DNA from 2 places in the Variovorax sp. PBL-E5 genome. Region 1 is predicted to be linked to the other one. Evidence: predicted binding sites of a transcription regulator. Region 1 holds the regulator's gene; the other holds the start of a gene.
What was found. The regulator sigma-54, encoded in region 1, starts transcription at its own class of promoters, with help from an activator protein. The targets are predictions, from matches to a motif close to TGGCANGNAANCTGCTTT.

Region 2: the regulator sigma-54 is predicted to act here: its motif matches at 3,735-3,752, upstream of WDLP6_RS01155 (TorF family putative porin).

The regions. Positions count from the first base shown of each region.
Region 1 is NZ_LR594671.1:5,196,531-5,202,391, forward strand. Features, by position in the region: gene WDLP6_RS25320 (YceI family protein) at 1-146, shown strand, start outside; gene WDLP6_RS25325 (YceI family protein) at 191-808, shown strand; gene WDLP6_RS25330 (phospholipase D family protein) at 821-2,419, opposite strand; gene WDLP6_RS25335 (RNA polymerase factor sigma-54) at 2,431-4,029, opposite strand; gene lptB (LPS export ABC transporter ATP-binding protein) at 4,043-4,837, opposite strand; gene lptA (lipopolysaccharide transport periplasmic protein LptA) at 4,834-5,541, opposite strand; gene WDLP6_RS25350 (thiol:disulfide interchange protein DsbA/DsbL) at 5,647-5,861, opposite strand, start outside.
Region 2 is NZ_LR594671.1:239,308-245,168, reverse strand. Features, by position in the region: gene WDLP6_RS01170 (SMP-30/gluconolactonase/LRE family protein) at 1-744, opposite strand, end outside; gene WDLP6_RS01165 (ammonium transporter) at 907-2,439, opposite strand; gene glnK (P-II family nitrogen regulator) at 2,466-2,804, opposite strand; gene WDLP6_RS01155 (TorF family putative porin) at 2,865-3,686, opposite strand; gene WDLP6_RS01150 (YifB family Mg chelatase-like AAA ATPase) at 3,845-5,386, shown strand; gene WDLP6_RS01145 (TIGR04255 family protein) at 5,752-5,861, shown strand, end outside.

The DNA.
Region 1 (5,861 bases):
GCGGCCAGTCCGTGGCCACCGGCACGCTGACCCTGCAGCGCCTCGCGTTCAAGGTCGGCGACGGCGAATGGACCGACACCTCGATGGTGGGCGACGACGTGCAGGTCCAGTTCAGGCTGGTGCTGACCGGCCTCGGTCCGCTGTAACGGCAGCACCCCTTTCCACATCCAATGCCATGCAAAAGCCCTCCATGAAGCCGTTCATCCTCCTCGCCGCACTGGGTGCCATGGCGACGCTCGCCGCCGCGCAGCAGGCGCCCGAAGCAGCCGCCAAGCCGAGCGGCGGGCCGGTCAAGGGTGGCACCTATGTGGTCGACCCGACCCACACCTTCGTGATGTACGAGATGGGCCACTACGGCACCACCACCAACCGCGGCCGCTTCAGCACCAAGGACGGCTCGGTGAAGATCGACGGCAGCGGCGCCAGCGGCAAGGTCGACATCACGATGGACATCAGCTCGATCAACACCGGGGTCGACCTGCTGAACCGGCATGTGCTGAGCAAGGACTTCTTCAACGTCGCCGAGTTTCCGACCGGCCGCTTCGTCGCCGACCGGATCGCCTTCAGCGGCGACAAGGTCATCGAGGTGCCGGGCACGCTCACGCTGCTGGGCCAGACGCGCCCGGTCACGCTCAAGGCCAGCCGCTTCGGCTGCTACATCAGCCCGCTGATCAACCGGCAGGTGTGCGGCGGCGACTTCGAGACCACGGTGCAGCGCAGCCAGTTCGGCATCCTGTGGGGACTGAACTTCGGCTTCGAGGACAAGGTGCACTTGCTGGTGCAGGTCGAGGCCATCGATATCCAGTAATCCTGCCGAGGGCTACAACAGACTCTCGGGCGCCAGCGGCGCGAGCAGCTCGAGCATCACGCGGTCCCACAGGCGCGCGTCGGGTTCCTGCGTCAGCACCTGCTCGGTGCCGCCGTCGGTGCTGACCCACTCGAGCCGTTCGCTGCCGGGCGTGAAGCGCACGCGGTAGGCGCCCTGCTGCTTCAGCACCTCGATCAGCTTCAGCAGCTGCTGCGCCATCTCGGGGCTGTAGATGATGAGTCCGATCTCGGTGTTGTGCGTGTCCGAGCGCGGGTCGAAGTTCATCGAGCCCAGGAACAGCGTGCGCCCGTCGAAGACAGCCGCCTTCGCGTGCAGCCGACCGACCTGCGAACCGAACAGGCCCAGCCGCACGCTGCGCCGCGTGCGCGCCGAACTGAGCTCGTACAGCTCGGCACCGAGCCGCAGCATGTCGGGCCGATAGCGCCGGTAGCCGGTGTGGACCAAGGGCTCGTCGGTGGCCGCCAGCGAGTTGGTGACGACGCTGATCTTCACGCCGCGCCCGCGGATCTCGCGCATCACCTCCAGCCCGGCCTTGCCCGGAATCAGGTAGGGTGACACCAGTGTCACGTCGGAGCGCGAACGCCGCATCTGTTCGACCACGTTGTAGCGCACGCTGTCGACATCGAGCAGCGGCACGCCGCCGTAGGTCACGGGCTTGTCGATGACGCGGTCGGGCGAATCGGCATAGGCCTCGGCAAGGTTCCAGATCAGGTCCAGCTTGCCGGCCTTGATGTCCTCGGGGATCGGGCTGTAGCCGAGCACGTCGTTCGGCGCCGAGGGACGCGGCACCGGCGTGGTCGCCGGGCCGGTCTTCTCGTCGAAGCTGCGCCGCAACGCGTCGGGCGAAAGGCCGGTCGCGACGACGGTCTGGATCGGCCGCACGTAGTCGCTGTTCCAGTACTGGTCGAACAGGCTCGCCAGCCGCGGGATCAGCGCGCCGGCCACGAAGGTGTCGATGTCGAGGAAGTTGGCGCCGGCCGTCTGGGTGAAATACTGGTTGCCGATGTTGCGCCCGCCGGCCACGCCCATCGCGCCGTCGGCGATGAAGAGCTTGTTGTGCATGCGGTGGTTGACGCGGTCGAAGTCGAACAGCGAGGCAGCAAAGCGCTTCACGAGGCTGCCGCGGCCGGCCGGGAAGGGATTGAACAGCCGCAGCTCCACGTTCGGCGTCGCGGCCAGGCCGAGCAGCAGTTCGTCCTCGCCGGAGGTGTAGAGGTCGTCCATCAAGAGGCGCACGCGCACGCCGCGCTCGGCTGCATCGCGCAGCGTTCGCAGGAAATAGCGGCCCGTCTCGTCATCCTCGATCTGGTAGTACTGGACGTCGAGCGTGCGCTCGGCCCGGCGCGCCAGTTCAAGGCGCGTGTTGAGCGCGAAATCGCCGCCGGGCATGAGGCGGAAGCCGCTCAGGTCCGGGTCCGGCGACGAGGCCTGCGCGATGCGGCCGAGCGCGGTGTCGGCCGATGCCGGGACGGCCTTCGAGGGCGTGTGCGCGAACTCCTTCGGCAGCATCGCGCAGCCGCCGGCCAACAGCATCATCAGCGCCGCCAGCCCCAGGCCCAGCCAGCGCGACAGGAACCCCGGGCCGTTCATCGCGTGAACCCCTAGAGGGCCTTGCGCAGATTGGCCGGCGCGATGCGCAGCGCCTCGCGGTACTTGGCCACGGTCCGGCGCGCGCATTCGATGCCCTGCTCCTTGAGCATCTCGGAGACCTGGCTGTCCGACAGCGGCTTTCTCGTGTCCTCGGCGCTCACGAACTGCTTGATCAGCGCGCGCACCGCGGTGCTCGACGCGTTGCCGCCGGTCTCGGTGCCGAGTGCCGAGCCGAAGAAGTACTTGAGCTCGACGGTGCCATAGGGCGTCGCCATGTACTTGGCGGTGGTCACGCGGCTGATGGTCGACTCGTGCAGGCCGAGCTCGTCGGCGATCTCGCGCAGCACCAGCGGCCGCATCGCGAGCTCGCCATGCACGAAGAAGCTCTTCTGCCGCTCGACGATCGCGTTGGACACGCGAAGGATGGTGTCGAAGCGCTGCTGGATGTTCTTGATGAACCAGCGCGCCTCCTGCAAGCGCTGCGACAGCGCCTGGCTGCCCTCGCCCTTGTGCTGCTTGAGCGCGCCGGCGTAGATGTCGTGCACGCGCAGGCGCGGCATGACCTCGGGATTGAGCATGACGCGGAACTTGACGTTCGTGCCCTGGCCGATGCGCGTGACGATCACGTCGGGCACGACGACGTTGCGCTCGACATCGACGAAGCGGCGCCCCGGCTTGGGCTCGAGCCTGGCGATCACCTGCAGCGCGGCACGCACCGTGTCTTCGCTGCTGCGGGTGAGCGTGGCCAGGCGCTTGAAATCGCGCCGCGCGAGCAGCTCCATCGGCTGCTTGCAGACGGCGATCGCGGTCTTGCGGATCTGCGCCTCCTGGTCGCCCTCGTTCGCATGCGCCAGCGCGCGCAGCTGGATCGTGAGGCATTCGCCGAGGCTGCGGGCGCCGACGCCGACCGGCTCCAGGCTCTGCAGCAGACCGAGCGCGACCTGGAAGTGGTGCACCAGCTCGTCGAACTGGTCGTTGTCTTCGCCCGCGAGGCCGGAGGCGAGCGCCGGCAGCGAGTCCTCGAGGTAGCCGTCGTCGTTGAGCGACTCGATCAGGAAGCGCAGCGCGGCGCGGTCGTTGTCGTCCAGCCGCAGGCCCAGTGCCTGGCGGTGCAGGAAAGATTGCAGCGACTCCTGGCTGCGCGCCAGTTCGGTGGCATCGGCACGCTCGTCGTCGCCGAGGTTGTTGGCGCGCGCGGGCGCGTCGCCGCCCCACTCGCTGTCGTCGGGTGCCACATCGACGGTGCCATCGCCTTCCCAGCCGGGCTCCCCATCCGTGCTGTCAGCCGTGGCCGGCGCGTCGGCTTCGGCCGCGGTGCTCGTGCTGCCGACGCCGGCGTCAGCCAGCGGCGCGGACGGGCCGGCCGGCAGCTCGCCGTCGCCCTCGGCCAGGCGATCGTCGTCGCGCACCGGTGCATCGGCCGCGTCGAGCCCGAACTCCTCGCGCTGCGCTTCTTCGGCGGTGCGTTCGAGGAACGGGTTGTCGTCGAGCATCTGCTCGACTTCCTGGCTCAGCTCGAGCGTGGACAGCTGCAGCAGCCGGATCGACTGCTGCAGCTGCGGCGTGAGCGCGAGATGCTGAGAGACTCGAAGCGAGAGACCCTGCTTCATCGGATTGCCGTCCCTACATCCGGAAATGCTCGCCCAGGTACACGCGCCGCACCTCGGCGTTGTCGACGATCTCCGAAGGCGTGCCTTGTGCCAGCACATGCCCGTCGCTGATGATGAACGCGTGATCGCAGATGCCCAGCGTCTCGCGCACGTTGTGATCGGTGATGAGCACGCCGATGCCGCGTTCCTTCAGGAAGCTGATGATGCGCTGGATCTCGATCACCGCGATGGGGTCGATCCCGGCGAAGGGCTCGTCCAGCAGGATGAAGCGCGGCTGCGTGGCGAGGGCGCGCGCGATCTCGACCCGGCGGCGCTCGCCGCCCGACAGCGACAGCGCCGGCGAATCGCGCAGATGGTCCACCCGCAGGTCGGACAGCAGCTCGGCCAGTCGCTCTTCGATGCGCAGCTTGCTCAACGGCAGCGGCCGGCCCTTGTCGTCGGGCTCGCGCTGCAGCTCGAGCACGGCGCGCACGTTTTCCTCGACCGTGAGCTTGCGGAAGATCGAGGCTTCCTGCGGCAGGTAGCTCAGGCCCATGCGGGCGCGGCGATGGATCGGCATGTGCGCGATCGGCTCGCCGTCGATGGTGATGACGCCGGCATCGGCACGCACCAGTCCGACGATCATGTAGAAGGAGGTGGTCTTGCCCGCGCCGTTGGGTCCGAGCAGTCCGACCACCTCGCCCTTCTGCACGCCCAGCGAGACGTCCTTGACGACCTTGCGGCTGCCATAGCTCTTTTGCAGACCGCGTGCCTCGAGCCGGCTGCTCGCCGCGCCCGTCGCTTCGCTCATGCCGGCGGTTTCGATCACTTGCGTGGCTCTCCATCCAGCGTGGTGCTGGAACGCAGCCCCGTGCCCGGCGCGGCCACCGGCGCCGGTGCGGCCGGCTTGGCCGCAGGCGCGGAGGCGCCCGCGGAAGCCGGCGCCACCGGCGGCTGGGCCTTGGGCGTCAGGATGGCCTTGACCCGGCCGGATGCCGGCGCCGACACACCGGCATCCGGCGGCAACGTCGAACCATTGACGGTGAAGGTGTCGTTGCTCTGGTCGTAGACGATCAGCGGACCGCTGCTCTCGTCGTTGACCTTGGCGCCGATCAGGCGGCGCATCACCGCACGGCGGATGAACTTCACGTTGTCGGCGCGGCTGTCGTATTCGATGACTTCCGATTCGCCCTCGATCCACTCGTCGACGCCGGCATCGCGCTTTTGCTTGTAGTAAGCCAGCTTGCCGGGCGCGGCCGTGACCACGCCGTATTGGTAGCCCTCGGGATCCTGCCGCACGTCGATGCGCGCGCCGCGGATGATGATCGTGCCCTTGGTGACCACCACGTTGCCGGTGAAGACGCTGGTCTGCTTGAGGTCGTCGTAACGCATCGCGTCCGACTCGATGTTCATCGGCTTGCCGCGATCGGCCTTTTCGGCCAGCGCGGCCGAGCCGAAACCAGCCAACGCCAGTGCGAGGAAGACGGTCCGGGAAAGAAGACGAAAGGAGTAGGAAGGAGATCGCGAGGTCATAAAGGCACGAAACTTGCTCGACGATTGTATGCGGCCGATGAGCGGTCCCGCGCGGTGATGAAAAAGCCCGCCGAGGCGGGCTTCTCGAGAGGGGCGGGGAGGGCTTCAGCCCTTTCGGGCTTCGCCGATCAGGGCTTCCGTGACCTGCAGCATCTTTTCCAGCGAGCCGGCAGTGTCGCCGTCGATGTACCAGCGTCCGGCCACGCCCAGGGCCGGCACGCCGGCAACCTGGTAGTCGCCCGTGAGCTGCGTCGCACGCTTGGCCTTGCCGACGATCGAGAAGGACTTGAACAGATCGGCGAACTTCTTGGCATCGAGGC
Region 2 (5,861 bases), 5.0 Mb from region 1:
CGTCGCCAGCGCCGTCAGCTGTTCGCCCGAGGCCGCGAAGCGCAGCAGCTGACCGCCTTCGAACATCGAGGCCCAGTAGCAGCCCGCGGCGTCGACCGTGGCGCCGTCCGGCCGGCCCTCGTAGCGCACCGGCGATTCCGGCGTCCAGCCCGCGGGCTTGCCCTCGAACTGGCGGAACACGCGGGGACGCGACAGCACGTTGGACGCGGCCGCCCATTCCCACGCGCGCACACGGTGCGCCGTGGTGTCGGACCAGTAGAGGGTCGAGGCATCGGGCGAGAACGCGAGCCCGTTCGCGGTGGTGGCTTCGTTGGCCATCTGCGTGAGCACCGGCGCGCGGCCGCCGCGCGCGTCGAGGCAGTAGAGCGCGGCGTTCGGCCGGTCCTTGGCCTCGTTGAGCGTGCCGGCCCAGAAGCGGCCCAGCGGATCGCACTTGCCGTCGTTGAAGCGCATGGTGCGCGTGTCGTAGTCGGCGCGTGCGAGCAATCGCAGCGGACTGCCCCATTGCGGCGCGCGGTAGATGCCGTCGCGCAGCGCGATCACCAGGCCGCCGCTGCGCGCCGGCGCCATGCAGCCCGGCTCGGTGGGCAGGCTCCATCGTTCGACGGTGGCAGCACCGATCCCGCCGCGCGTTCGCAACACGGCGCGCCCGGGAATGTCGAGCCAGTAGAGCGCACCTTCGTGCGGATGCCAGAACGGCGATTCACCGAGCTGGCACAGGCTGTCGTCGAGCGTCGTCCACATGGCGATGAATCTACCCGCAAAACCGGAACCAGGTCCCACGCGCCACCGACGCGCACACAAAAAGAAGCCCGCCGGCACCGAAGCGCTGGCGGGCTGAACATCCAAAGGAGAACCCGTTGATTCCGTTGCAAGAAGCGGGCCGCGCGCGGCGGCCCGTTCGCTTCAGCGGTTGTAGGCGGTTTCGCCGTGCGAGGAGATATCGAGGCCTTCGCGCTCTTCTTCCTCGGTCACGCGCAGGCCGATGGTGAGGTCGGCGATCTTGAAGGCGATGAAGGCCACCACGCCCGACCACACGATGGTCAGCACCACGGCCTTCAGTTGGATCCAGACCTGGGCACCGATGCCGTTGGAGGTCACGGCTGCCGTGACCCAGTCGCCCACCAGGCCAGGACCGCCGAGCGCCTGGGTGTTGAAGACGCCGGTCAGGAGCGCACCGACGATGCCACCGACGCCGTGCACGCCGAAGACGTCGAGCGAGTCGTCCGCCTTGAGCAGGTGCTTGAGACCGTTGACGCCCCAGAGGCAGGCGAAGCCGGCGACGAAGCCGACCACGATCGCGCCCATCAGGCCGACATTGCCGGCGGCCGGCGTGATCGCCACCAGGCCGGCGACGGCACCCGACGCAGCGCCGAGCATCGAGGCCTTGCCGCGCATCAGCGCTTCGCCGATGCACCATGCCAGCACCGCCGCAGCCGTGGCCGAGAAGGTGTTCATGAAGGCCAGCACCGCGCTGGTGCCGGCTTCGAGCGCGGAGCCCGCGTTGAAGCCGAACCAGCCGACCCACAGCAGCGAGGCGCCGACCATGGTGAGCGTGAGCGAGTGCGGCGTGAAGGCTTCCTTGCCGTAGCCGATGCGCTTGCCGACCAGCACCGCGCCCACGAGGCCGGCGACGGCGGCGTTGATGTGCACCACGGTGCCGCCCGCGAAGTCGAGCGCGCCCCATTGCCAGATCAGGCCGGCCTTGGCGTTCATCGCATCGACCACGTCCTTGTTGGCGTAGGCGTCGGGGCCCATCCAGAACCAGACCATGTGTGCGATCGGTGCATAGCTGAAGGTGAACCAGATCGCCATGAACAACAGCACGGCCGAGAACTTGATGCGCTCGGCGAAGGCACCGACGATCAGGCAGCAGGTGATGCCGGCGAAGGTGGCCTGGAAGGCGGCGAACAGCAGTTCGGGGATGTAGACGCCCTTGCTGAAGGTCGCACCCGGCGCGAACACGCCGGTGGCCGCATCGAAGATGCCCTTCATGAAGAGCCGATCGAAGCCGCCGACGAAGGAATTCCCCTCGGTGAACGCGAGGCTGTAGCCATAGATGAGCCACAGCACCACGATCATCGAGAAGGTGACCATCACCTGCATCAGCACCGACAGCATGTTCTTGCTGCGCACCAGGCCGCCGTAGAACAGCGCGAGGCCGGGCACGGTCATCATGATCACGAGCAGCGTCGACACCATCATCCAGGCGGTGTCGCCCTTGTTGAAGCTGGGTGCCGCGGCGGCCGAGGCATCGGCGGCCGGCGCGGATGCGGCGGCGGCTGTGGCCGGTGCAGCGGCGGCGGCCGGAGCGGGCGCAGCAGCCGCAGGTGCCGCGGCCGACGCGTCGGCTGCAGGCGCCGGCGTTTGAGCGAAGCCGGCCGTGCCGGCCAGGAGCACGCTCAGGCCGAGCGCGAGTGAGACAAGCAGTTTTTTCATTTGGTTTTTTCTTTCGTGCCTTGCGGTCAGAGCGCCTCGCGCCCTGTTTCGCCGGTGCGGATCCGGACGACCTGCTCCAGGTCGTAGACGAAGACCTTGCCATCGCCGATCTTCCCGGTGCGCGCGGCGCTTTCGACGGCCTCGATCACGCGCTCCACGAGCTCGTCGGCCACGGCGGCCTCGATCTTGACCTTGGGCAGGAAGTCGACGACGTACTCCGCGCCGCGGTACAGCTCGGTGTGGCCCTTCTGGCGGCCGAAGCCCTTGACCTCGGTGACGGTGATGCCCTGCACGCCGATGGCCGAGAGCGCTTCGCGCACTTCGTCGAGCTTGAACGGTTTGATGATGGCTGTGACCAGCTTCATGGTGGATCTCCTAACGATGGAACGGGACGGCGCGGCCGCGCGGGCCGCGCTTCTTCATGACTAGAGCGTCTTGGTCAGCGTGACGATGAAGCGCGCCTTGTTGGGCGAGTAGGTGGTGGCGCCGATGGGCCCGAAGCCGAAGTCCACGCCCGGGCTGGCGGTCAGCAGGTAGGCGTTCTTCTGATTGGCGCCCTGCACCGAGCCGGCCAGCGACAGGCCGTTGCCGAAGTCATAGGAGGCGCCCACGTTGTAGTCGACGTAGCTCTTGTAGCCCAGGCTTCGGATGTCCGCGCTCATGTGCGTGTAGCCCAGGGCGGCCTTGAGCGTGAGCTTGGGCATGATCTCCTTCGAATAGGCCAGGTTCAGGTAGCCCGTGTTGCGCCCGCTCAGGCCCGAGCCGTCCTTGTTGCCCGCGTAGTTGAAGTAGTCCTTGGAGACGGTGTGCGAGTACTTCAGCGTGAAGGAGCCGATCACCTCGTCGGTGTAGCCGGCCGAGCCGTAGAGCTCGGTGGTGTTGCCGCGCGTGTTGCCGGGGTACAGGTACGTGAGCACGCCGAAGTCGAGGTCGAAGACGCCTGCCTTCATCTTGTAGCCGCCGTACAGGTCGGTCTCGATGCTGTTGCCGTTGAGCCAGTTGACGCTGGAGTTCCAGTTGCCGACATAGAAGCCGCTCTCGCCGAAGGTGTAGTCGAAGCCGCCCTGCACGGCGGGCTTGACCGAGCGGGTCTTGGCGTAGCCGTTGCTGCCGATCACGTCCTGGTCCTGGCCACGGAACTTGTAGTCGCTGGTGAGCGAAACGTTGCCGGTGAGCTGCGCGCTCGCGAGCATCGGCAGGGCGGCGAAGGCGACCGCGGCCAGTAGCCGGACGGTTTTACGGTGCATCATCGAGAGACTCCTCGGAGTGTTTTGAAATGGAATGGAGTCCAGGTCAAAGCAGGGAGCGTGCCAAACTGTCAAAAGGCTGTAACAACGCCGCCGGGCCGGGCATGCAGCAGATCGAACAAGAGATGGAAAGCACCATCTTGGGGAAAGGGAGAGGAATGAGTCTGTCTTTGGTGCAGAGCCGTGCCTTGCTGGGCCTGGAAGCCGCGAGCGTCACGGTCGAGGTGCATCTGGCCAACGGCCTGCCGAGCTTCACGCTGGTAGGCCTGGCCGATGTCGAAGTGAAGGAAGCGCGCGAACGCGTGCGCTCGGCGATCCAGAACGCCGGGCTCGAATTCCCCAACAACAAGCGCATCACGGTGAACCTCGCGCCGGCCGACCTGCCGAAGGATTCGGGCCGCTTCGATCTGCCGATCGCGCTCGGGATCCTCGCGGCGAGCGGCCAGATCGAGGCGTCGCGGCTCGCGGGTAACGAGTTCGCAGGCGAGCTCTCGCTATCGGGTCAGCTCAGGCCCGTGCGCGGCGCGCTCGCGATGGCGCTGGCGCTGCACATGGGCGGGATCGCCACGCGGCTGGTGCTGCCCGCCGACAGCGCCCGGGAGGCCGCGCTGGTGCCAGGCGCCGAGGTGTATGGCGCCGCGCACCTGCTCGACGTCGTACGGCAGTTTCTGGCGGCCGATGCAGCCCAGCCGCTGCCCGAAGCCGGCGCAGACGGATGGGCGCGGGTTGTGCCGCAGGCCGCGCGACCGGCGGCGCGCCCCGCCGATCTCGCCGATGTGAAAGGGCATGCAGGCGCCAAGCGCGCCCTCGAAATCGCGGCCGCCGGCAACCACAGCCTGCTGATGGTCGGACCGCCGGGCTCCGGCAAGTCCATGCTGGCCCAGCGCTTCGCCGGTGTGCTGCCGGCGATGAGCGTCGACGAAGCGCTCGAAAGCGCTGCCATCGCCAGCCTGGGCGGCCGCTTCGCGGTCGAGCGCTGGATGTGCCGGCCGACGGTGAGCCCGCATCACACCGCCAGCGCCGTGGCCCTCGTCGGCGGTGGCTCGCCGCCGCGGCCGGGCGAGATCTCGCTGGCGCACCACGGCGTGCTCTTTCTCGACGAGTTTCCCGAGTTCACGCGCTCCGCGCTCGAGGCGCTGCGCGAGCCGCTGGAAACCGGCAGCATCACGATCGCGCGCGCCGCGCGCCGGGCCGAATTTCCCGCGCGCTTCCAGTTGATCGCGGCCATGAACCCGTGTCCGTGCGGCTACCTCGGCTCGACGCTCAAGGCCTGCCGCTGCACGCCGGACCAGGTGCTGCGCTACCAGGGCAAGCTCAGCGGTCCCCTGCTCGACCGCATCGATCTGCACATCGAAGTGCCCGCGGTCTCGGCGCAGCAGTTGCTCGACGCGCCGGCCGGCGAAGCGACCGAAGGCATCCGTGCGCGCGTGGCGGCGGCGCGCGCGTTCGCGCTGGCGCGACAGGGCAAGCCCAACCAGGCGCTGCAAGGCACCGAGATCGACCGCCATGCCGCGCTCGAGCCGGCAGCGTTGAAGTTCATGCACGCGGCCGCGGCAAGGCTCGGCTGGTCGGCGCGCAGCACGCACCGCGCGCTGAAGGTCGCGCGCACGATCGCCGACCTGGCCGGCGCCGGCGAGATGCAGGCCGCGCATGTGGCGGAGGCGGTTCAGTATCGGCGGGCGTTGGGCGCGGCGGGATGAGGCATGCCTGCGTGCAAGGAGCCGTCGATGGGTATGTCCTAAACACCCAAAAGGGCCCAAGCCTACTACCGAAAAACAAGCAAGTCATCTAAACTCAATCTAATTAGATTCTATCTAGGGTATTTGTGGCACGAGGAAGCGCTGTAGAGACGTCCAAACTTCAAATCACTGTTGATGCGGTGACCGATCGTCTGATCGGGGAGATTGCAGGCATCGGAATCCACGGCACCTCTAAGGCAGAGGTTGCTTGCACGATCCTGCGGATGTGGCTTTGGGAAAATCAAGAAAAGCTACGGCAGAACGGCGTTTTCGTTTCGAAGGTCACAAGAAAGAAGTCGATCCGTGCCCCACATCGTTAGACGACCATGGCTGTGCCACGACACCTGAACAACGCTCCAATCAGGGAGGGCCTGATCGATGTGCATTTCGAACCCGCAGTCTCGTTAGACTCGTTGGACAGATTCGCGGCGTCCTT